Regions from separate parts of the Microbacterium sp. SA156 genome, predicted to be linked through region 1. Evidence: predicted binding sites of a transcription regulator. Region 1 holds the regulator's gene; each other region holds the start of a gene.
What was found. Region 1 encodes HrcA, which represses chaperone genes, less so after heat shock. Its sites were predicted from a motif close to TTNGCACTCGNNNNNNNCGAGTGCNAA; they were not measured.
Positions count from the first base shown of each region.

Region 2: a site for HrcA is predicted at 2,958-2,984, ahead of ACOWU6_RS04185 (Hsp20/alpha crystallin family protein). Genes of this name have one in related genera too.
Region 3: a site for HrcA is predicted at 3,570-3,596, ahead of groL (chaperonin GroEL). Genes of this name have one in related genera too.

Region 1 is NZ_JBAKGU010000012.1:18,142-23,424, reverse strand. It holds gene lepA (translation elongation factor 4) at 1-157, shown strand, start outside; gene ACOWU6_RS12060 (DUF1990 family protein) at 185-835, shown strand; gene hemW (radical SAM family heme chaperone HemW) at 835-2,052, shown strand; gene hrcA (heat-inducible transcriptional repressor HrcA) at 2,155-3,195, shown strand; gene dnaJ (molecular chaperone DnaJ) at 3,250-4,356, shown strand; gene ACOWU6_RS12040 (16S rRNA (uracil(1498)-N(3))-methyltransferase) at 4,362-5,093, shown strand; gene ACOWU6_RS12035 (HIT domain-containing protein) at 5,117-5,283, shown strand, end outside.
Region 2 is NZ_JBAKGU010000003.1:132,864-138,146, reverse strand. It holds gene galT (galactose-1-phosphate uridylyltransferase) at 36-1,181, shown strand; gene galK (galactokinase) at 1,178-2,374, shown strand; gene ACOWU6_RS04185 (Hsp20/alpha crystallin family protein) at 2,447-2,884, opposite strand; gene ACOWU6_RS04180 (DUF7059 domain-containing protein) at 3,066-4,589, shown strand; gene ACOWU6_RS04175 (CCA tRNA nucleotidyltransferase) at 4,765-5,283, shown strand, end outside.
Region 3 is NZ_JBAKGU010000007.1:136,552-141,834, forward strand. It holds gene ACOWU6_RS08805 (DUF4287 domain-containing protein) at 1-277, shown strand, start outside; gene ACOWU6_RS08810 (nitroreductase family protein) at 279-827, opposite strand; gene msrB (peptide-methionine (R)-S-oxide reductase MsrB) at 839-1,240, opposite strand; gene ACOWU6_RS08820 (DUF2332 family protein) at 1,313-2,296, shown strand; gene ACOWU6_RS08825 (DUF3263 domain-containing protein) at 2,332-2,577, shown strand; gene ACOWU6_RS08830 (LytR C-terminal domain-containing protein) at 2,607-3,146, shown strand; gene ACOWU6_RS08835 (cold-shock protein) at 3,250-3,453, shown strand; gene groL (chaperonin GroEL) at 3,633-5,252, shown strand.

The DNA.
Region 1 (5,283 bases):
GAAGTGCTACGGCGGCGACATCTCGCGCAAGCGGAAGCTGCTCGAGAAGCAGAAGGAGGGCAAGAAGCGCATGAAGATGGTCGGCCGGGTCGAGGTGCCCCAGGAGGCCTTCATCGCCGCGCTCTCCGGAGACGTCGAGTCGAAGGCCGGGAAGTAGCCAGGGGCTGCGGTTAGGGTGGAAACCATGCGCCGGGAGACCTTCCGAGACGAGACGGTCGACTATGCCGCCGTCGGGGCGACGCAGGCTCCTGACCTGCTCCAGTACCCGCCGGAGCACAGCATCCCCGCGGCGTCCGCCTGGCGGATCGGCAGCGGCGAGGAGCGCTTCCGCACCGCGGTCGACGCCCTCCTGTCGTGGGGTGCGCTGAAGGGCGCGGGGCTCACGCTGAGCGACGTCCGGCCCGCTCCCGGCCCGACCTACACGGGCGTCAGCTTCGACGAGGCGGGCAACGCCGTCGCGCCGAGCCGATCGGATGCCGACCAGCGGTTCGACGCGGACGGAACGCCGTACGTCGGGGCGGGCACGACCGTCACCGTGCACGGCAAGGTGGGCGGCTCGCGCGCGGACGCCGAGCTGCGGGTCATCTTCGTGATCGAGGAGGCGCGTCGCGTGGGCTTCGCGCTCGGCACCGTCGGCGACTCGGTCGTGAGCGGCGAGGAGTCGTTCATGATCGAGTGGCGCGAGAACGACGAGGTGTGGTTCGAGGTGCGCGCGTTCGACCGCCCCATGACCTTCTGGAACCGCCTGTTCAAGACGCTCGTGCGCCGCCGCCGCAAGGCGCTCTTCGCGGGGTACCTCCGCGCGATCTCGCCGCTGTTCCACACCGGCTCCTGATGGCCGGCGCCCTCCCCGTCGGCGATCCCGCTCCCGCCGACGGCCGCCTCCCGCGCGATCTCCCGATCGATTCGGCGACGGATCTCGGGGTCTACCTGCACGTGCCGTTCTGCCGGGTGCGCTGCGGGTACTGCGACTTCAACACCTACACCTCCGAGGAGCTGCGCGGAGCCCGTCAGGACGAGTACGCCGACGTCCTCCTGCGCGAGGTCGCGCTCGCGCGCGACGTGCTCGCCGAGGCGGGCGCGCTGCGTCCCGCGCAGACGGTGTTCTTCGGCGGCGGCACGCCGACGCTGCTGCCCGCCGGCGACCTCGCGCGCATGCTCGAGGGGGTCCGCGGCGCGTTCGGCATCGCGGACGGCGCGGAGATCACCGTCGAGGCGAACCCCGACACGGTGACTCCCGCGGTCGCGGAGGAGCTCGCGCGGGCGGGGGTCACCCGCATGTCGGTGGGCATGCAGTCGGCCGTGCCGCACGTGCTCGCGGCGCTCGATCGCACGCACACGCCGTCGAACGTGCGGACGGCGGTCGATGCAGGGCGCTCGGTCGGGCTCGACGTGAGCGTCGACCTCATCTACGGCGCCCCCGGCGAGTCGATCGACGACTGGCGCGCGTCGCTCGAGGCCGCGCTCGCGCTCGAACCCGACCACATCTCGGCCTACGCGCTCATCATCGAGGACGGGACGAAGCTCGCGCGGCAGATCCGCCGCGGCGAGGTGCCCGCCCCCGACGACGACCTCCAGGCCGACATGTACGAGCTCGCCGACCGCATGCTCGCCGACGCGGGCTTCGCGTGGTACGAGGTGTCGAACTGGGCGCGCGGCGACGGCCGTCGCTCGCGCCACAACCTCGCGTACTGGCGCGGCGCCGACTGGTGGGGCTTCGGTCCGGGTGCGCACAGCCACGTCGCGGGTCTGCGCTGGTGGAACGTCAAGCATCCCGCCGCGTACGCGCAGCGGCTCGCCGCGGGGGAGTCGCCGGCCGCCGGTCGGGAGCGCCCCGACGCAGCCGCGCAGCAGCTCGAGCGCGTGCTGCTGCACAGCCGCATCCGCGAGGGGCTCGCGATCGACGCGCTGCCGGATGACGCGCGGCGTGCGGTGGCCGGCCTCATCGCCGACGGCCTCATCGAGCCGGGGGCGGCGCTCCGCGGGCGGATCGTGCTCACCCTCCGCGGCCGCCTTCTCGCGGACGCCGTGGTGCGGGCACTCACGGACTGAGGTCGGCCGAGCCGCGCAGGCGGCCGGCGCGCATGCCGTTCCCGGCCTCGGGTCGGTAGACTGGCACTCCGAGACATCGAGTGCCAGGAGAGGAGCGCGCACATGGTCAGCGACCGCGGACTGCAGGTGCTCCGGGCCATCGTGCAGGACTACGTCGACACGCACGAGCCGGTCGGCAGCCGCTCCATCGTCGAGCGGCACTCCTTCGGCGTCTCGGCGGCGACCATCCGCAACGACATGGCGCTCCTCGAGGACGAGGAGCTCATCGCCCAGCCGCATACGTCGTCGGGCCGCGTCCCGACGGACAAGGGCTACCGCGTCTTCGTCGACCACCTCGCCGAGCTGCGCCCGCTGTCATCGGCCCAGCGGTCGGCGATCGCGTCGTTCCTGGGCGACCCGGCCGACCTCGACGACCTCCTCGCGCGCACCGTCCGCCTCCTCACGCAGCTCACCGGACAGGTCGCGCTCGTGCAGTACCCGTCCTTCGCCCGGGCGAGCGTGACGCACGTGCAGCTCGTGCCGCTCGACGGCCGCCGCGTGCTCGTCATCATCGTGACCGACACCGGCCGCGTGTCGCAGCGCATCACGGGCCTTGCCGACGAGCTCGACGCGGAGTCGATCGAGCGGGTCGCCGCGCGCCTCGTGCCCCTCCTCGCCGGCCGCTCCGTGGCCGACGCGGCCGAGCAGCTGCAGCGCGGCGCCGAGCTCGCTGCCGCTCCCGTCAGCGCCGTCGATCGCGCGCTGCACAGGATCGCGCAGGCGGCAGCCGAGGAGCTCGACGAGTTCCGCCAGAACCGCCTCGTGCTGGCGGGCTCGGCGACCCTCGCGAAGCGCGAGCAGGACTTCCGCGGCAGCATCCATCCGCTCCTCGAGGCGATCGAGGAGCAGGTGACGCTGCTGCGGCTCATGAGCGAGATGGTCGCCGACGAGCAGGGTCTCTCGGCGAGCATCGGCCGCGAGAACGCGGCCTTCGGGCTCTCCGAGGCGTCGATCGTCGCGAGCGAGTACGACTCGGCCGTCGGCGCGGCGCGCATCGGCATCATGGGGCCCACGCGCATGGACTACCCCCGCAACCTCGCTGCGGCGCGGGCGGTCGCCCGCTACCTGACGAGGCTGCTGGACGAGGACGAGGGCCGGCGCTGACGCGTCGCCCGACGGATCGGAGCACGGGCGCACGACGCCCGCAGGAAGGCTGATGTGGCTGATCACTACGAGACCCTCGGCGTGTCGAAGGACGCGTCGCAGGAGGACATCAAGAAGGCGTACCGCAAGCTCGCGCGTCGCCTGCACCCGGATGTGAACCCCGCACCCGAGGCCGCGGAGGAGTTCAAGTCGGTCACGCACGCGTACGACGTGCTCAGCGACCCCGAGCAGCGCCGCCGCTACGACATGGGCGGCGACGAGTCGCCGTTCGGCGGCGCGGGCTTCGGCGGATTCGGCGACATCTTCGAGACGTTCTTCGGCGCCTCGGGCGGCGGTCGCGGCGGTCGGCCGCGCTCGCGCCGAGAGCGCGGACAGGACGCGCTCGTCCGCGTGACGCTCGAGCTCGGCGATGTCGTGTTCGGCACGCACCGCGACATCGAGGTCGACACGGCTGTGCTCTGCGAGACCTGCCAGGGGTCCTGCTGCCAGCCGGGGACGAGCCCCGCGACGTGCGACATCTGCGGCGGCACGGGCCACGTGCAGCGCCAGGTGCGCAGCCTCCTCGGCAACATGGTGACGTCGCAGCCCTGCGGCGCGTGCCAGGGCTACGGCACCGTCATCCCGCACCCGTGCGCGACCTGCGGCGGCCAGGGCCGCGTGCGCTCGCGCCGCACCGTGTCGCTCGACATCCCCGCGGGCGTCGAGACGGGCCTGCGTCTGCAGCTGCCGGGCTCGGGCGAGGTGGGCCCCGCCGGCGGCCCGAACGGCGACCTGTACGTCGAGGTCACGGTCGCCCCGCACCGGGTGTTCAGCCGCGACGGGGACGACCTGCTCGCGACCCTCGAGGTGTCGATGACCGACGCGATCCTCGGCACGACGACGACCATCGCCGGGCTCGACGGCGAGGTCGAGGTCGAGGTGCGCCCTGGCATCCAGTCGGGCGAGGTGCTGACGATCAAGGAGCGCGGGATCACCGGGCTGCGCACCTCGCGTCGCGGCGACCTGCGCGTGGGCGTCCAGGTCGTCACGCCGACGAAGGTCGATCACCGCACGCGTCAGCTCCTCGAGGAGCTCGCGCGGCGCACGAAGGCGCCCGCGCCGCGCCTGGCCGAGTTTCACCAGGGGCTGTTCTCGAAGCTCCGCGACCGGTTCCGCGGCTAGGGCCCATGGCGCTGCACTTCCACGACGAGCGCGCGGGGGCGGTCTCGCCCGGCGGCGAGCTCGAGCTCACGGGTGCGGAGGCGCACCACGCCGCATCCGTGCGCCGCGTGCGCGTCGGCGAGGAGGTCACGGTCACGGATGGCCGCGGCGCGTGGCTCGCGGGCACGTGCGAGAGCGTCTCGCCGCAGCGCGTCGTCGTGCGGATCGCCTCGCGCCAGGATCTGCCGCCCCAGTCCCCGCGGCTCGTGCTCGTGCAGGCGCTCGCGAAGGGCGATCGGGACGAGCTCGCGGTGCAGGCGGCGACCGAGCTCGGCATCGACGAGGTCGTGCCGTGGCAGGCGGCGCGCAGCGTCTCGCGCTGGCAGGGGCCGAAGGCGGAGAAGGGTCGCGCCCGCTGGGCCTCGATCGTCCGCGAGGCCGCGAAGCAGGCGCACCGGGCGTGGATCGCGGAGGTCTCGCCGATCGCGACGACGGCGCAGGTCGCAGAGCGCGCGGCGTCGGCGCGCGTGCTCGTGCTCGACCCGACCGCGCAGGCCGCCCTGACCTCGATCGACGTCGACGACGCCCGCGATCTCGTGCTCGTCGTCGGCCCCGAGGGCGGCATCGCGCCCGACGAGCTGGAGCGCCTCGCGGCCGCCGGCGCCGAGCGCGTGCGCCTCGGCGACACGATCCTGAGGACCTCGACCGCGGGCCCGGCGGCCCTCGCCGTCCTCAACGCGAAGCTCGGGCGCTGGTGACCGCGGTGGATAGACTCGACCGCATGAGCGAGCCGTCGATCTTCACGCGCATCCTGCAGGGCGAGATCCCGGGAACCATCGTCGCCGAGACCGAGCGCGTGTTCGTGCTGCAGGACATCAGCCCGCAGGCGCCCGTCCACCTCCTCGTCATTCCGAAGACGCAGGAGTACCGCGACGTCGTCGAACTCGC
Region 2 (5,283 bases), on a different contig from region 1:
CACGCGCGGCATCGCGCAGGAACGGAGGAGCCATGGTGGCACCGGGGACGACGCTGGGCGCCGGCGTGGTCAAGCGCGTCGCGCGTCTCGCCGACGGGCGCGAGCTCATCTACTACGACGACCCGGGCACGACGCTGCCCGAGGAGCGGCGCATCGACGAGCGCGAGCTCGGTCCGCGGCCCGAGACGGCGACGATGCGTCGCGACGTGCTCACGGGCGACTGGATCTCGGTCGCCGCCGCGCGCCAGAACCGGGCGTTCCTGCCGCCGGCCGAGCTCGACCCGCTCGCCCCGCAGACGCCGACGAACCCGTCGGAGGTGCCGAGCCTCTACGACGTCGCGGTCTTCGAGAACAAGTCGCCGTCGTTCGGCCCGGCACTCGACGTCGCCACGGGAGACGCCCCCGCCGCCGTCGACCCGCCGCTCGGCCTCGACGACCTCGACGCGCCGGGGCTCGGCCGCAGCCGCACGTCGGTCGGCCGCTGCGAGGTCGTGTGCTTCAGCCCCGAGCGCGAGGGCTCGTTCGGCACGCAGACGGAGACCCGGGCTCGGACCGTCATCGAGGCATGGGCAGACCGCACCGCCGCGCTCTCGGCCCTGCCGGGCATCCGCCAGGTCTTCCCGTTCGAGAACCGGGGCGAGCAGATCGGCGTGACGCTGCACCATCCCCACGGCCAGATCTACGCGTACCCCTACATCACGCCGCGCACGAAGCTCCTGCTGCAGGCCATCGAGCGCGAGGGCGCCGATCTGTTCGAGAGGATCATCGCCTTCGAGCAGCAGGGCCCCCGCGTCGTGCTCGAGGCCGAGCACTGGATCGCCTACGTGCCGTTCGCCGCGCGATGGCCCGTCGAGGTGCACCTCGCGCCGCGGCGCCACGCCCCCGACTTTGCCGCTCTCACGGACGCCGAGCGCGACGAGCTCGCCTCGGTGTACCTGCGTCTGCTGCAGGGCGTCGACCGTCTCTACGACACCCCCACGCCGTACATCGCGGCGTGGCATCAGGCGCCCGTCGACGTCGCGAGGGACACGGTGCGGCTGCACCTGCAGCTCACCTCGCCGCGTCGCGCGGCCGACAAGCTCAAGTACCTCGCCGGATCGGAGGCCGCCATGGGAGCGTGGATCGGGGATGTCCCGCCCGAGCAGACCGCAGAGCGACTGCGCGAGGCGGTGGGGGCATGACCGCGCAGCACGAGGCGATCGACCTGCTCCGCTCGCTCACAGGCGGAGAGCCGGTGGGCGTCTGGTCGGCGCCGGGGCGCGCCAACCTCATCGGGGAGCACACCGACTACAACGAGGGCTTCGTGCTCCCGTTCGCGATCGAGCACCGCACGTATGCCGCGGTCGGCATGCGAGGCGACCGCATTATCCGGGTCATCTCGACCCTCGACCGGGCCCCGTTCGAGCTGTCGATCGACGCGCTCGCGGCCACCTTCGACGGCGCAGCGGGTCACGCCGTGCAGAGCGGATCGGTGCCCGAGTGGGCCGCCTATCCCCTCGGCGTCGCCTGGGCCGCCCTCGCGGCGAGCGGGCGCAGCGCGTCGGACGTCGGCGGCCTCGACATCGCCCTCGCATCGGACGTGCCGGTCGGCGCGGGACTCTCCTCGTCGGCGGCGATCGAGGGGGCGACGGCGTCGGCACTCAGCGATCTGTGGGAGCTCGGGCTCGACGGCCTCTCGATCGCGAAGATCGGGCGGACGGCGGAGAACGAGGCGGTCGGCGCGCCGACGGGCATCATGGACCAGGTGTCGTCGACGCTCGGCCGGCCCGACGCCGCGACCTTCCTCGACTGCCGGACCCTCGCGACGGAGTCCGTCGACCTCGGCTTCGCCCGGGAGGGGCTCGCCCTGCTGGTCATCGACACCCAGGTCACGCACGCGCACTCGACGGGCGGCTATCGCGAGCGCCGGGCCTCGTGCGAGAAGGGCGCGGCCGACATGGGCGTGCCCTCGCTGCGCGACCTGTCGGTCGACGACCTCGCGCGCGCCGAGGAGACGCTCGACGAGGTGACCTTCCGCCGGGTGCGGCACATCGTGACGGAGAACCAGCGTGTGCTGGACACCGTCGCCACGCTGCGCTCGGCCGGGCCGCGGGCCATCGGCGACCTCCTCGTCGCGTCGCACGCGTCGATGCGGGACGACTTCGAGATCTCGGTCCCCGAGCTCGACACCGCCGTCGAGGCCGCGCTCGCGGCGGGTGCGATCGGCGCGCGCATGACCGGCGGCGGCTTCGGCGGCGCGGCGATCGCGCTCGTGGACGCCGATCGGGTCGACGTCGTCGCCGAGGCGGCCCGTGCGGCCTTCGCGGAACGCGGCTTCCGGGCGCCGCACACCTTCACGGTGACGCCGTCGGAGGGCGCGCGTCGCGACGCATAGCCAGCGCATAGGGAGAGGGGCAGATGCGATCGCATCTGCCCCTCTCCCTCTGCGCGCGGATGATCCGGGGGATCAGGAGGTGAGCTCGGGGGCCGTCAGCGTCTGGCTGCTGTCGTCCGAGCGCTGCACCTCGATCTTGCGCGGCTTCGCCTTCTCGCTGATCGGGATGAGCACGCTCATCACGCCGTTCTCGTAGGTCGCCGTGATGCGCTCGGTATCGATGCCCTGGCCGAGGTTCAGCTGACGCATGTACGCGCCCGTCGGCCGCTCGCGCGTGATCCACTTCACGCCCTCTTCGCTGCGGCCCGTCCGCTGCGCGCGGATGGTCAGGAGCTGGCCGTCGACATCGATGTCGACGCTTCCGGGATCGATGCCGGGAAGGTCGGCGCTCAGCACGTAGTGGTCTCCGTCGCGGTAGAGATCCATCGGCATGAGGCGGGGGCCCTGGCGGTCGAAGAGCTGCTCGGCCACCCGGTCGAACTCACGGAACGGATCGAAGAACATCGCCATCGTGATCGTCCTCCTCTGTTCGCTCGGCGCTGTTCGCAACATCACCTTGAGTCGTATCGACTCATGTTTCAAATTAGCACTCTCAGGGGGAGAGTGCTAAAAGTGCGCTGTGAGCTCCCTTCGAGCTCGCTCGGAGCGGCGCGGGGAAGCGGATGACACGAGCGCGCGGTTGAATGGTCGGGTGAGCCCGCACCCCGATCCCGCCCTGTGCCGCGACCTCGCCGCCGACCTCTCGGGCGCCCGGTTCCGATCCGAGGCGCTGCGCGCGATGTGGGGAGTCGAGGCCGATGACGCGATCGGGCGCGGGCTCCGCGCCCCCGCCCTCCGGGCCATCCGCGAGCGCGACGACGCGCTCGCCGTCCTCGCGCGGCTGCTCGTCTTCGGCGTCGGGCAGCCGCTCGCTGCGGTCGACGCCGCGCTCCCCCGGGTCGGCGCCAGCGGGCTCGTCGCACTCGGACTCGCCGCGGTCGACGCCGACGTGGTCGCGCCGCTCGCGGTCATCCGCCCCCAGTCCTTCCACGACGACCGCGGTCCGGGCGAGTGGCTGCTCGCGAGCGATCTCGACGAGATCGCCCTGGGCGGGGGCGCGCTCGCGGAGGATCACGTGCTCGGCGCGGGCGGAGCATCCCTCACGCTGGCCGGTCTGCAGCTTCCGACTGCCGTGCGGACGGTCCTCGACCTCGGCACGGGGTGCGGCATCCAGGCCCTGCGCGCCCGTCGCTTCGCCGACCGGGTCGTCGCGACGGACATCTCCCGGCGCGCCCTCCGCTTCGCGGAGCTGAATGCGGCGCTCGCGGGCGCGACGGGCATCGAGACGCGGGCCGGGTCGCTGTTCGACCCCGTCGCCGGGGAGGTGTTCGACCGCATCGTGTCGAATCCGCCGTTCGTCATCACGCCGCGGGTCACGGGCGTGCCCGCGTACGAGTACCGCGACGGCGGGCTCGTCGGCGATGCGCTCGTGCAGCAGGTCGTCGCGGGCGTCGGCCGCCACCTCGCTCCGGGCGGAACCGCGCAGTTCCTCGCGAACTGGGAGACGAAGGACGGCGTGCCCGGGCTCGACCGCATGCGCGCCTGGGTCGAGGCGTCCGACGTCGCTCTCGAGGCGTGGGTGATCGAGCGCGAGGAGCTCGACCCGATCGCCTACGCCGAGATGTGGATCCGCGACGGCGGCACGGCCCCCGGCAGCCCCGAGCACGACCGACTCCTCGACGCCTGGCTCGACGACTTCTCGGAGCGAGGCGTCACGGCGATCGGCTTCGGCTACGTGCTCCTGAGGAGGGCGGATGGCGCGCCGCGGCTCGCGCGCTATGAGCGCGTCACGCAGGCGATCCCGTCGGAGGGCGCGCTCGGAACGCACCTCGCGGCGGTGCTCGCGGCGCACGACCGCATCGCGCCCCTCGCCGACGCCGAGCTGCTCGCCCTGCACCTGCGGGCGGCGCCCGACGTCACCGAGTCCCGTCACCACCTGCCCGGCGCCGCGGACCCCAGCGTGATCGAGCTGCGTCAGGGCGGCGGCTTCGGGCGGTCCGTGCAGGCCGACCCGGCGCTCGCCGCGCTCGTCGGCGCGTGCGACGGGGAGCTTGCCCTGGGTCAGATCGTCGCGGCGCTCGCGCAGCTGCTCGAGACGGACGAGGACGCGCTGCGTGCGGGGCTCCTGCCCGCCGTCCGCGAGCTCGTCCTCGACGGCTTCCTCGCCCCCGCCTGACCCCGCCCCCGGCCCCGTGGGCCGCGCCCGGCCCCCGGGCCGCCGGGCCCCCCGCCCCGCCCCCCGGGTCCGTGAGACTAGCGCTCGTCGCCGAGACCAGTGCACCGGGCGCTGGTCTCGACGACGGACGCTAGTCTCGAGGGCCGCCCTGCAACCGCCCGGTACCCTGGAAGCCATGCTCAACATGGCCGCCGGTCTCGCGCGCCTCGGCGACCTCGCGGCGTCGCCCGTGGTCGCGACCCTCGCGCAGGCGTTCGCCGATGCGGGCCACGACCTCGCGGTCGTCGGCGGACCCGTGCGCGACGCCCTCCTCGGGCGGACGACGAACGACCTCGACTTCACGACCGACGCGCGCCCCGACGACATCCTGCGGATCGTCACGCCGGTGTCCTCCGCGCAGTGGGACATCGGCCGGGCGTTCGGCACGATCGGCGCGCGCGTGCAGGGCGAGCAGGTCGAGATCACGACCTACCGGGCCGACAGCTACGACGGCGAGACGCGCAAGCCGACCGTCGAGTTCGGCGACACCCTCGAGGCCGACCTCACGCGACGCGACTTCACGGTGAACGCGATGGCCCTGCGCGTCCCCGACGTGCGGCTCGTCGACCCGACCGGCGGCGTGGAGGACCTCGTCGCGGGCGTCCTGCGCACGCCGATCGATCCGCGGGTCAGCTTCGGAGACGACCCGCTGCGC
Region 3 (5,283 bases), on a different contig from region 1:
CCTCGACAACATCGAGACGAAGACCGGCGTCACGCCGCGCGCCTTCGTCGACCTCGCCGCCGAGCGCGGCTTCGGCCCCGGGACCAAGGCGGGCCCGATCATCGAGTGGCTCGCCGCCGACTACGGCCTCGGCCGCGGCCACGCGATGGCGCTCGTGCACGTCATCACCAAGGGCGACCGCATCGACGCCAAGCACGTCGGCAGCGGGACCGCCCACAGCGACGCGTCGGACCGGCTGTGGCTCGACGGCAAGGACACCCGGCCCGCGGGCTGGTGACCTAGGAGCGCTCACCGCCCGGCATCCTGCCGAGGATCCGGTCCGGGTCGACACCGGGCCGGAACCCCTCGCGGTCGCGCGGAGGGCGTCCGCCGACGTACAGCCAGCCGAGGAGCTTCTCGCGGCGGGTGAGGCCGTGCGCCTTCGCGACCGCGGGGGAGCGCACGAAGGCGCCCGTGCGCCACATCACACCCCAGCCGGCCTCGTCGAGGAGCAGGCTCAGCAGGTGGGCCACGCCCGACGCGACGGCCTCCTGCTCCCACTCCGGCACCTTCTCGGACGGGCGGGGGCTCGACACGATCGCGATGAGCAGGGGAGCGCGCAGCGGCTTCGTCGAAGGTCCGTCGCCTGTCGCCTCGCCGATCGCGCGGCCGAGCCGCAGACGGTCGTCGCCGCGCAGCTCGATGAGCCGCCACGGGGTGAGGTTCGAGTGGTCGGCGACGCGACCGGCCGCCGCCACGAGCGGCAGCAGCTCCTCGCGCGTGGGAGCCTCGTCGGTGACCTTGGACGATGAGCGCCGCGCGCGGGCGGCCTCGAGAGCGGAGCCCATGCGCGGAGCGCTCACGCCTCGGGCGTGAAGTTCAGCGAGAGCGAGTTCATGCAGTAGCGGTCGCCGGTGGGCGTGCCGAATCCGTCCGGGAAGACGTGTCCGAGGTGCGAGCCGCAGTTCGCGCAGCGGACCTCTGTCCGCACCATGCCGTGGCTCGTGTCCTCGAGCAGCTCGACGGCCTCGGGGCGCACCGACTCGTAGAAGCTCGGCCATCCGCAGTGCGAGTCGAACTTCGTGCCGCTCTGGAAGAGCTCGGCGCCGCATGCGGCGCACGTGTACAGGCCCGCGCGCTCCTCGTCGAGCAGCTCGCCGGTCCACGGCCGCTCGGTTCCGGCTTCGCGCAGCACCGCGTACTGCTCAGGCGTCAGCTCTGCACGCCACTCCGCCTCGGACTTCTCGACCCTGTACGACATGCCCCGATTCTACCGCCGCGCAGGACGGCAGGGGCCGGAGGAGGGGCGCCGGGAGACGGCAGAATGGCGGGGATGGACGAGGTCGCGCAGGTCGCCGAACGCTTCGCCCGGTTCGCCGCGGAGGAGGCGCCGGGACGGTCTCGCGTCTACGGCGACTGGGCGGCGAGGGCCGCCGAGGACGGGGCGGTCGCCGCCGTGCTCGCCCGCATCCCGGCGGCGCACCGCCAGCCGCCGCTCGTGTTCGCCGTGACGCGCCTGCTCGGCGCGGCGGACGACGCCGACGCCGCCGACTGGGCGCGCTTCGTGCGCGCGCGGGCCGACGACATCGTCGCCGAGTGCGCCATCCGCGGCCTGCAGACGAACGAGCCGCTGCGCTGCGCGGCGCTCCTGCCCGCGCTCTCGCTCGTCGACGGCCCGATCGCCCTCCTCGAGCTCGGTGCATCGGGAGGCCTGTGCCTCTACCCCGACCGCTACTCCTACCGGTATGCGGCGACCGGCCGACACGTGCACCTCGACCCCGTCGACGGGGCGTCCGGAGTCGTACTGGCCTCGACCTGGGATGGCCCGCTGCCGGAGCTGCGGCTGCCGGAGGTCGTCTGGCGCGCGGGCAGCGATCTGCAGCCGCGCGATCCGCGCGACCCGCGCGACCGCGCCTGGCTCGAGATGCTCGTGTGGCCGGGCGAGGAGGGGCGGCGCGAGCGGATCGCGCGGGCGCTCGACATCGCGGCGGCCGATCCGCCTCTTCTCATCGCAGGCGATGCCGGCGATCCCGAGGCCCTCCGCGCGCTCGCCGCGGACGCGCCATCGGAGGCGACGCTCGTCGTGTCGACGCCGGGCGTGCTCCCGTACCTCCCGCGTGCCCGCCGTGAGGCGCTCATCGACGCCATCCGGGCACTCGGGGCTCGCTGGATCACGCTCGACGCGCCGGGGCTCCACAGCGGATGGACCGAGCCGGTCGACGAGGCGGAATGGCCCGGTGGCTTCGCGCTCGCTCTCGACGGCCGCGTGCTCGCCGCGGCGGATCCGCTCGGGGCCCGCGTCCGCTGGCGCGCCTGACGGCCGAGCGGCGCCGCGCGCCATACGCTCGGAGCATGTCCACCTCCCTGTCGGAACGCGAGCGCGCCATCCTCGCCTTCGAGGCGGCGTGGGGCGCCCACGGCGGCGCCAAGGAGGAGGCTATCCGCGCGGAGCTCGCGATGACCCCGGCGCGGTACTACCAGCTGCTCGGGCGGCTGATCGACACCGAGGCCGCGCTCGCCGCGGATCCGCTCCTCGTCAAGCGCCTCCGCCGACTGCGCGACGAGCGCGAGGCGGCGCGCCTCCGCGTCACCAGCTGATCCACGACGTCCGCGGATAGCATCGAGGGATGCCGAGCACCTACCCCCGGGACCGCTTCGACGACATCCCGCGCGAGACGGGGCGCGTCGGCGCCCACCGCGCGGAGAACCCGGGCATGAGCGGACCCGCCGTGCTGCTGTGGGCGATCGTCGCGACGATCGTGCTCGTGATCGCGGGGATCCTCGGCTTCCTCGTCCTCTCGCAGCAGGGCGCGCTCCCGGCGCCCGAGAACACGCCGGCGCCGGCGGCGACGACGGCGCCCGTCGTCGACACGTCGTACTCGGTGCTCGTCCTCAACGGCACGGCGACAGAGGGACTCGACGACGAGGTCGCGGAGCAGCTCGTCGACGCGGGCTTCCCCGAGGGGGCCGTGACCCCCACCGATTCGGACGAGACGGACTTCGAGAAGACGACCGTCTTCTACGCGAGCCCCGAGGATGAGCCGGCGGCGCGCGGCGTCGCGGAGGCCATCGGCGCGACCGAGGTGGTGCAGAGCGACGCGTACCAGAGCGGCGACGGCCGACAGCTCACGGTGGTCGTCGGACTCGACCGTGTTTCCGGCGCGTAAACGTCACGAGACGACCGTGTCAAACGTCGCCTGATCGACGTTCTGCCGCGGAATCACGCGGATACGATCGCTCCAGTTCCATCCCGCAACAGGAGTGATCGCCATGACCCAGGGCACCGTGAAGTGGTTCAACGCCGAGAAGGGCTACGGGTTCATCACCGTCGCCGACGGCGGCCAGGACGTCTTCGTGCACTATTCGAACATCGAGATGACCGGCTTCCGCGTGCTCGAGGAGGGCCAGGCCGTCGAGTTCACGGTGGGCACCGGGCAGAAGGGCCCCCAGGCCGAGGCGGTCCGCCCCGTCTGAGCGCTCCCGCCTTCTCCGCAGCCGCCCCGCGACCCCGGTCGCGGGGCGGCTGCGCGTGTGTCGGCGGGTGACGCCTCCCGGCTTGCACTCGATGGGGTCGAGTGCCAAAATGGCGTTTAGCACTCCCGTCAAGAGAGTGCTAAACCCATACGCCTACGTCCGGGAGGGACGACAAACACATGGCAAAGATCATCGCTTTCGACGAAGAGGCCCGTCGCGGCCTCGAGCGCGGCCTCAACACGCTGGCCGACGCCGTCAAGGTGACGCTCGGCCCGCGTGGTCGCAACGTCGTGCTCGAGAAGAAGTGGGGCGCTCCCACGATCACGAACGACGGCGTCTCCATCGCGAAGGAGATCGAGCTCGACGACCCGTACGAGAAGATCGGCGCCGAGCTCGTCAAGGAGGTCGCGAAGAAGACCGACGACGTCGCCGGTGACGGCACGACCACGGCCACCGTCCTCGCCCAGGCGCTCGTCCGCGAGGGCCTCCGCAACGTCGCCGCGGGCGCCGACCCGATCAGCCTCAAGCGCGGCATCGAGAAGGCCGTCAAGGCGGTCACCGACCAGCTCCTCTCCACCGCGAAGGAGATCGAGTCGAAGGAGCAGATCGCCGCGACGGCGTCGATCTCGGCTGCGGACACCTCGATCGGCGAGCTCATCGCCGAGGCGATCGACAAGGTCGGCAAGGAGGGCGTCGTCACGGTCGAGGAGGCCCAGGCCTTCGGCACCGAGCTCGAGCTGACGGAGGGCATGCGCTTCGACAAGGGCTACCTCAACCCCTACTTCGTGACGGACCCGGAGCGCCAGGAGGCCGTCTTCGAGGACCCGTACATCCTCATCGCGAACCAGAAGATCTCGAACATCAAGGACCTTCTGCCCGTCGTCGACAAGGTGATCCAGGCGGGCAAGGAGCTCGTCATCATCGCCGAGGACGTCGAGGGCGAGGCTCTCGCGACGCTCGTGCTCAACAAGATCCGCGGCATCTTCAAGTCGGTCGCCGTCAAGGCCCCCGGCTTCGGCGACCGCCGCAAGGCGCAGCTGCAGGACATCGCGATCCTCACGGGCGGCCAGGTCATCACGGAGGAGGTCGGCCTCAAGCTCGAGAACACCGACCTCGAGCTCCTCGGCCGTGCGCGCAAGGTCATCATCACCAAGGACGAGACGACGATCGTCGAGGGTGCCGGTGACGCCGCGCAGATCGAGGGTCGCGTGACCCAGATCCGCCGCGAGATCGAGAACACCGACAGCGACTACGACCGCGAGAAGCTGCAGGAGCGCCTCGCCAAGCTCGCCGGCGGCGTCGCCGTCATCAAGGCGGGCGCGGCCACCGAGGTCGAGCTCAAGGAGCGCAAGCACCGCATCGAGGACGCCGTCCGCAACGCGAAGGCGGCCGTCGAGGAGGGCATCGTCCCCGGTGGTGGCGTCGCGCTCATCCAGGCGGGCCAGGTCGCGTTCGACGGTCTCGAGCTCACGGGCGACGAGGCGACCGGCGCGAACATCGTGAAGATCGCCATCGAGGCTCCGCTCAAGCAGATCGCGCTCAACGCGGGCCTCGAGCCGGGCGTCGTCGCGAACCGCGTCGCCGAGCTCCCGGTCGGCCAGGGCCTCAACGCGGCCACGGGCGAGTACGTCGACCTCTTCGAGGCCGGCATCATCGACCCCGCCAAGGTCACGCGCTCGGCTCTGCAGAACGCCGCGTCGATCGCCGGCCTGTTCCTCACGACCGAGGCGGTCGTGGCGGACAAGCCGGAGAAGGCCGCGGCCGCTCCTGCCGACCCCAGCGGCGGCATGGACTTCTGATCCGCGCCGCGCGCTCGTCGCGCTGAACGAC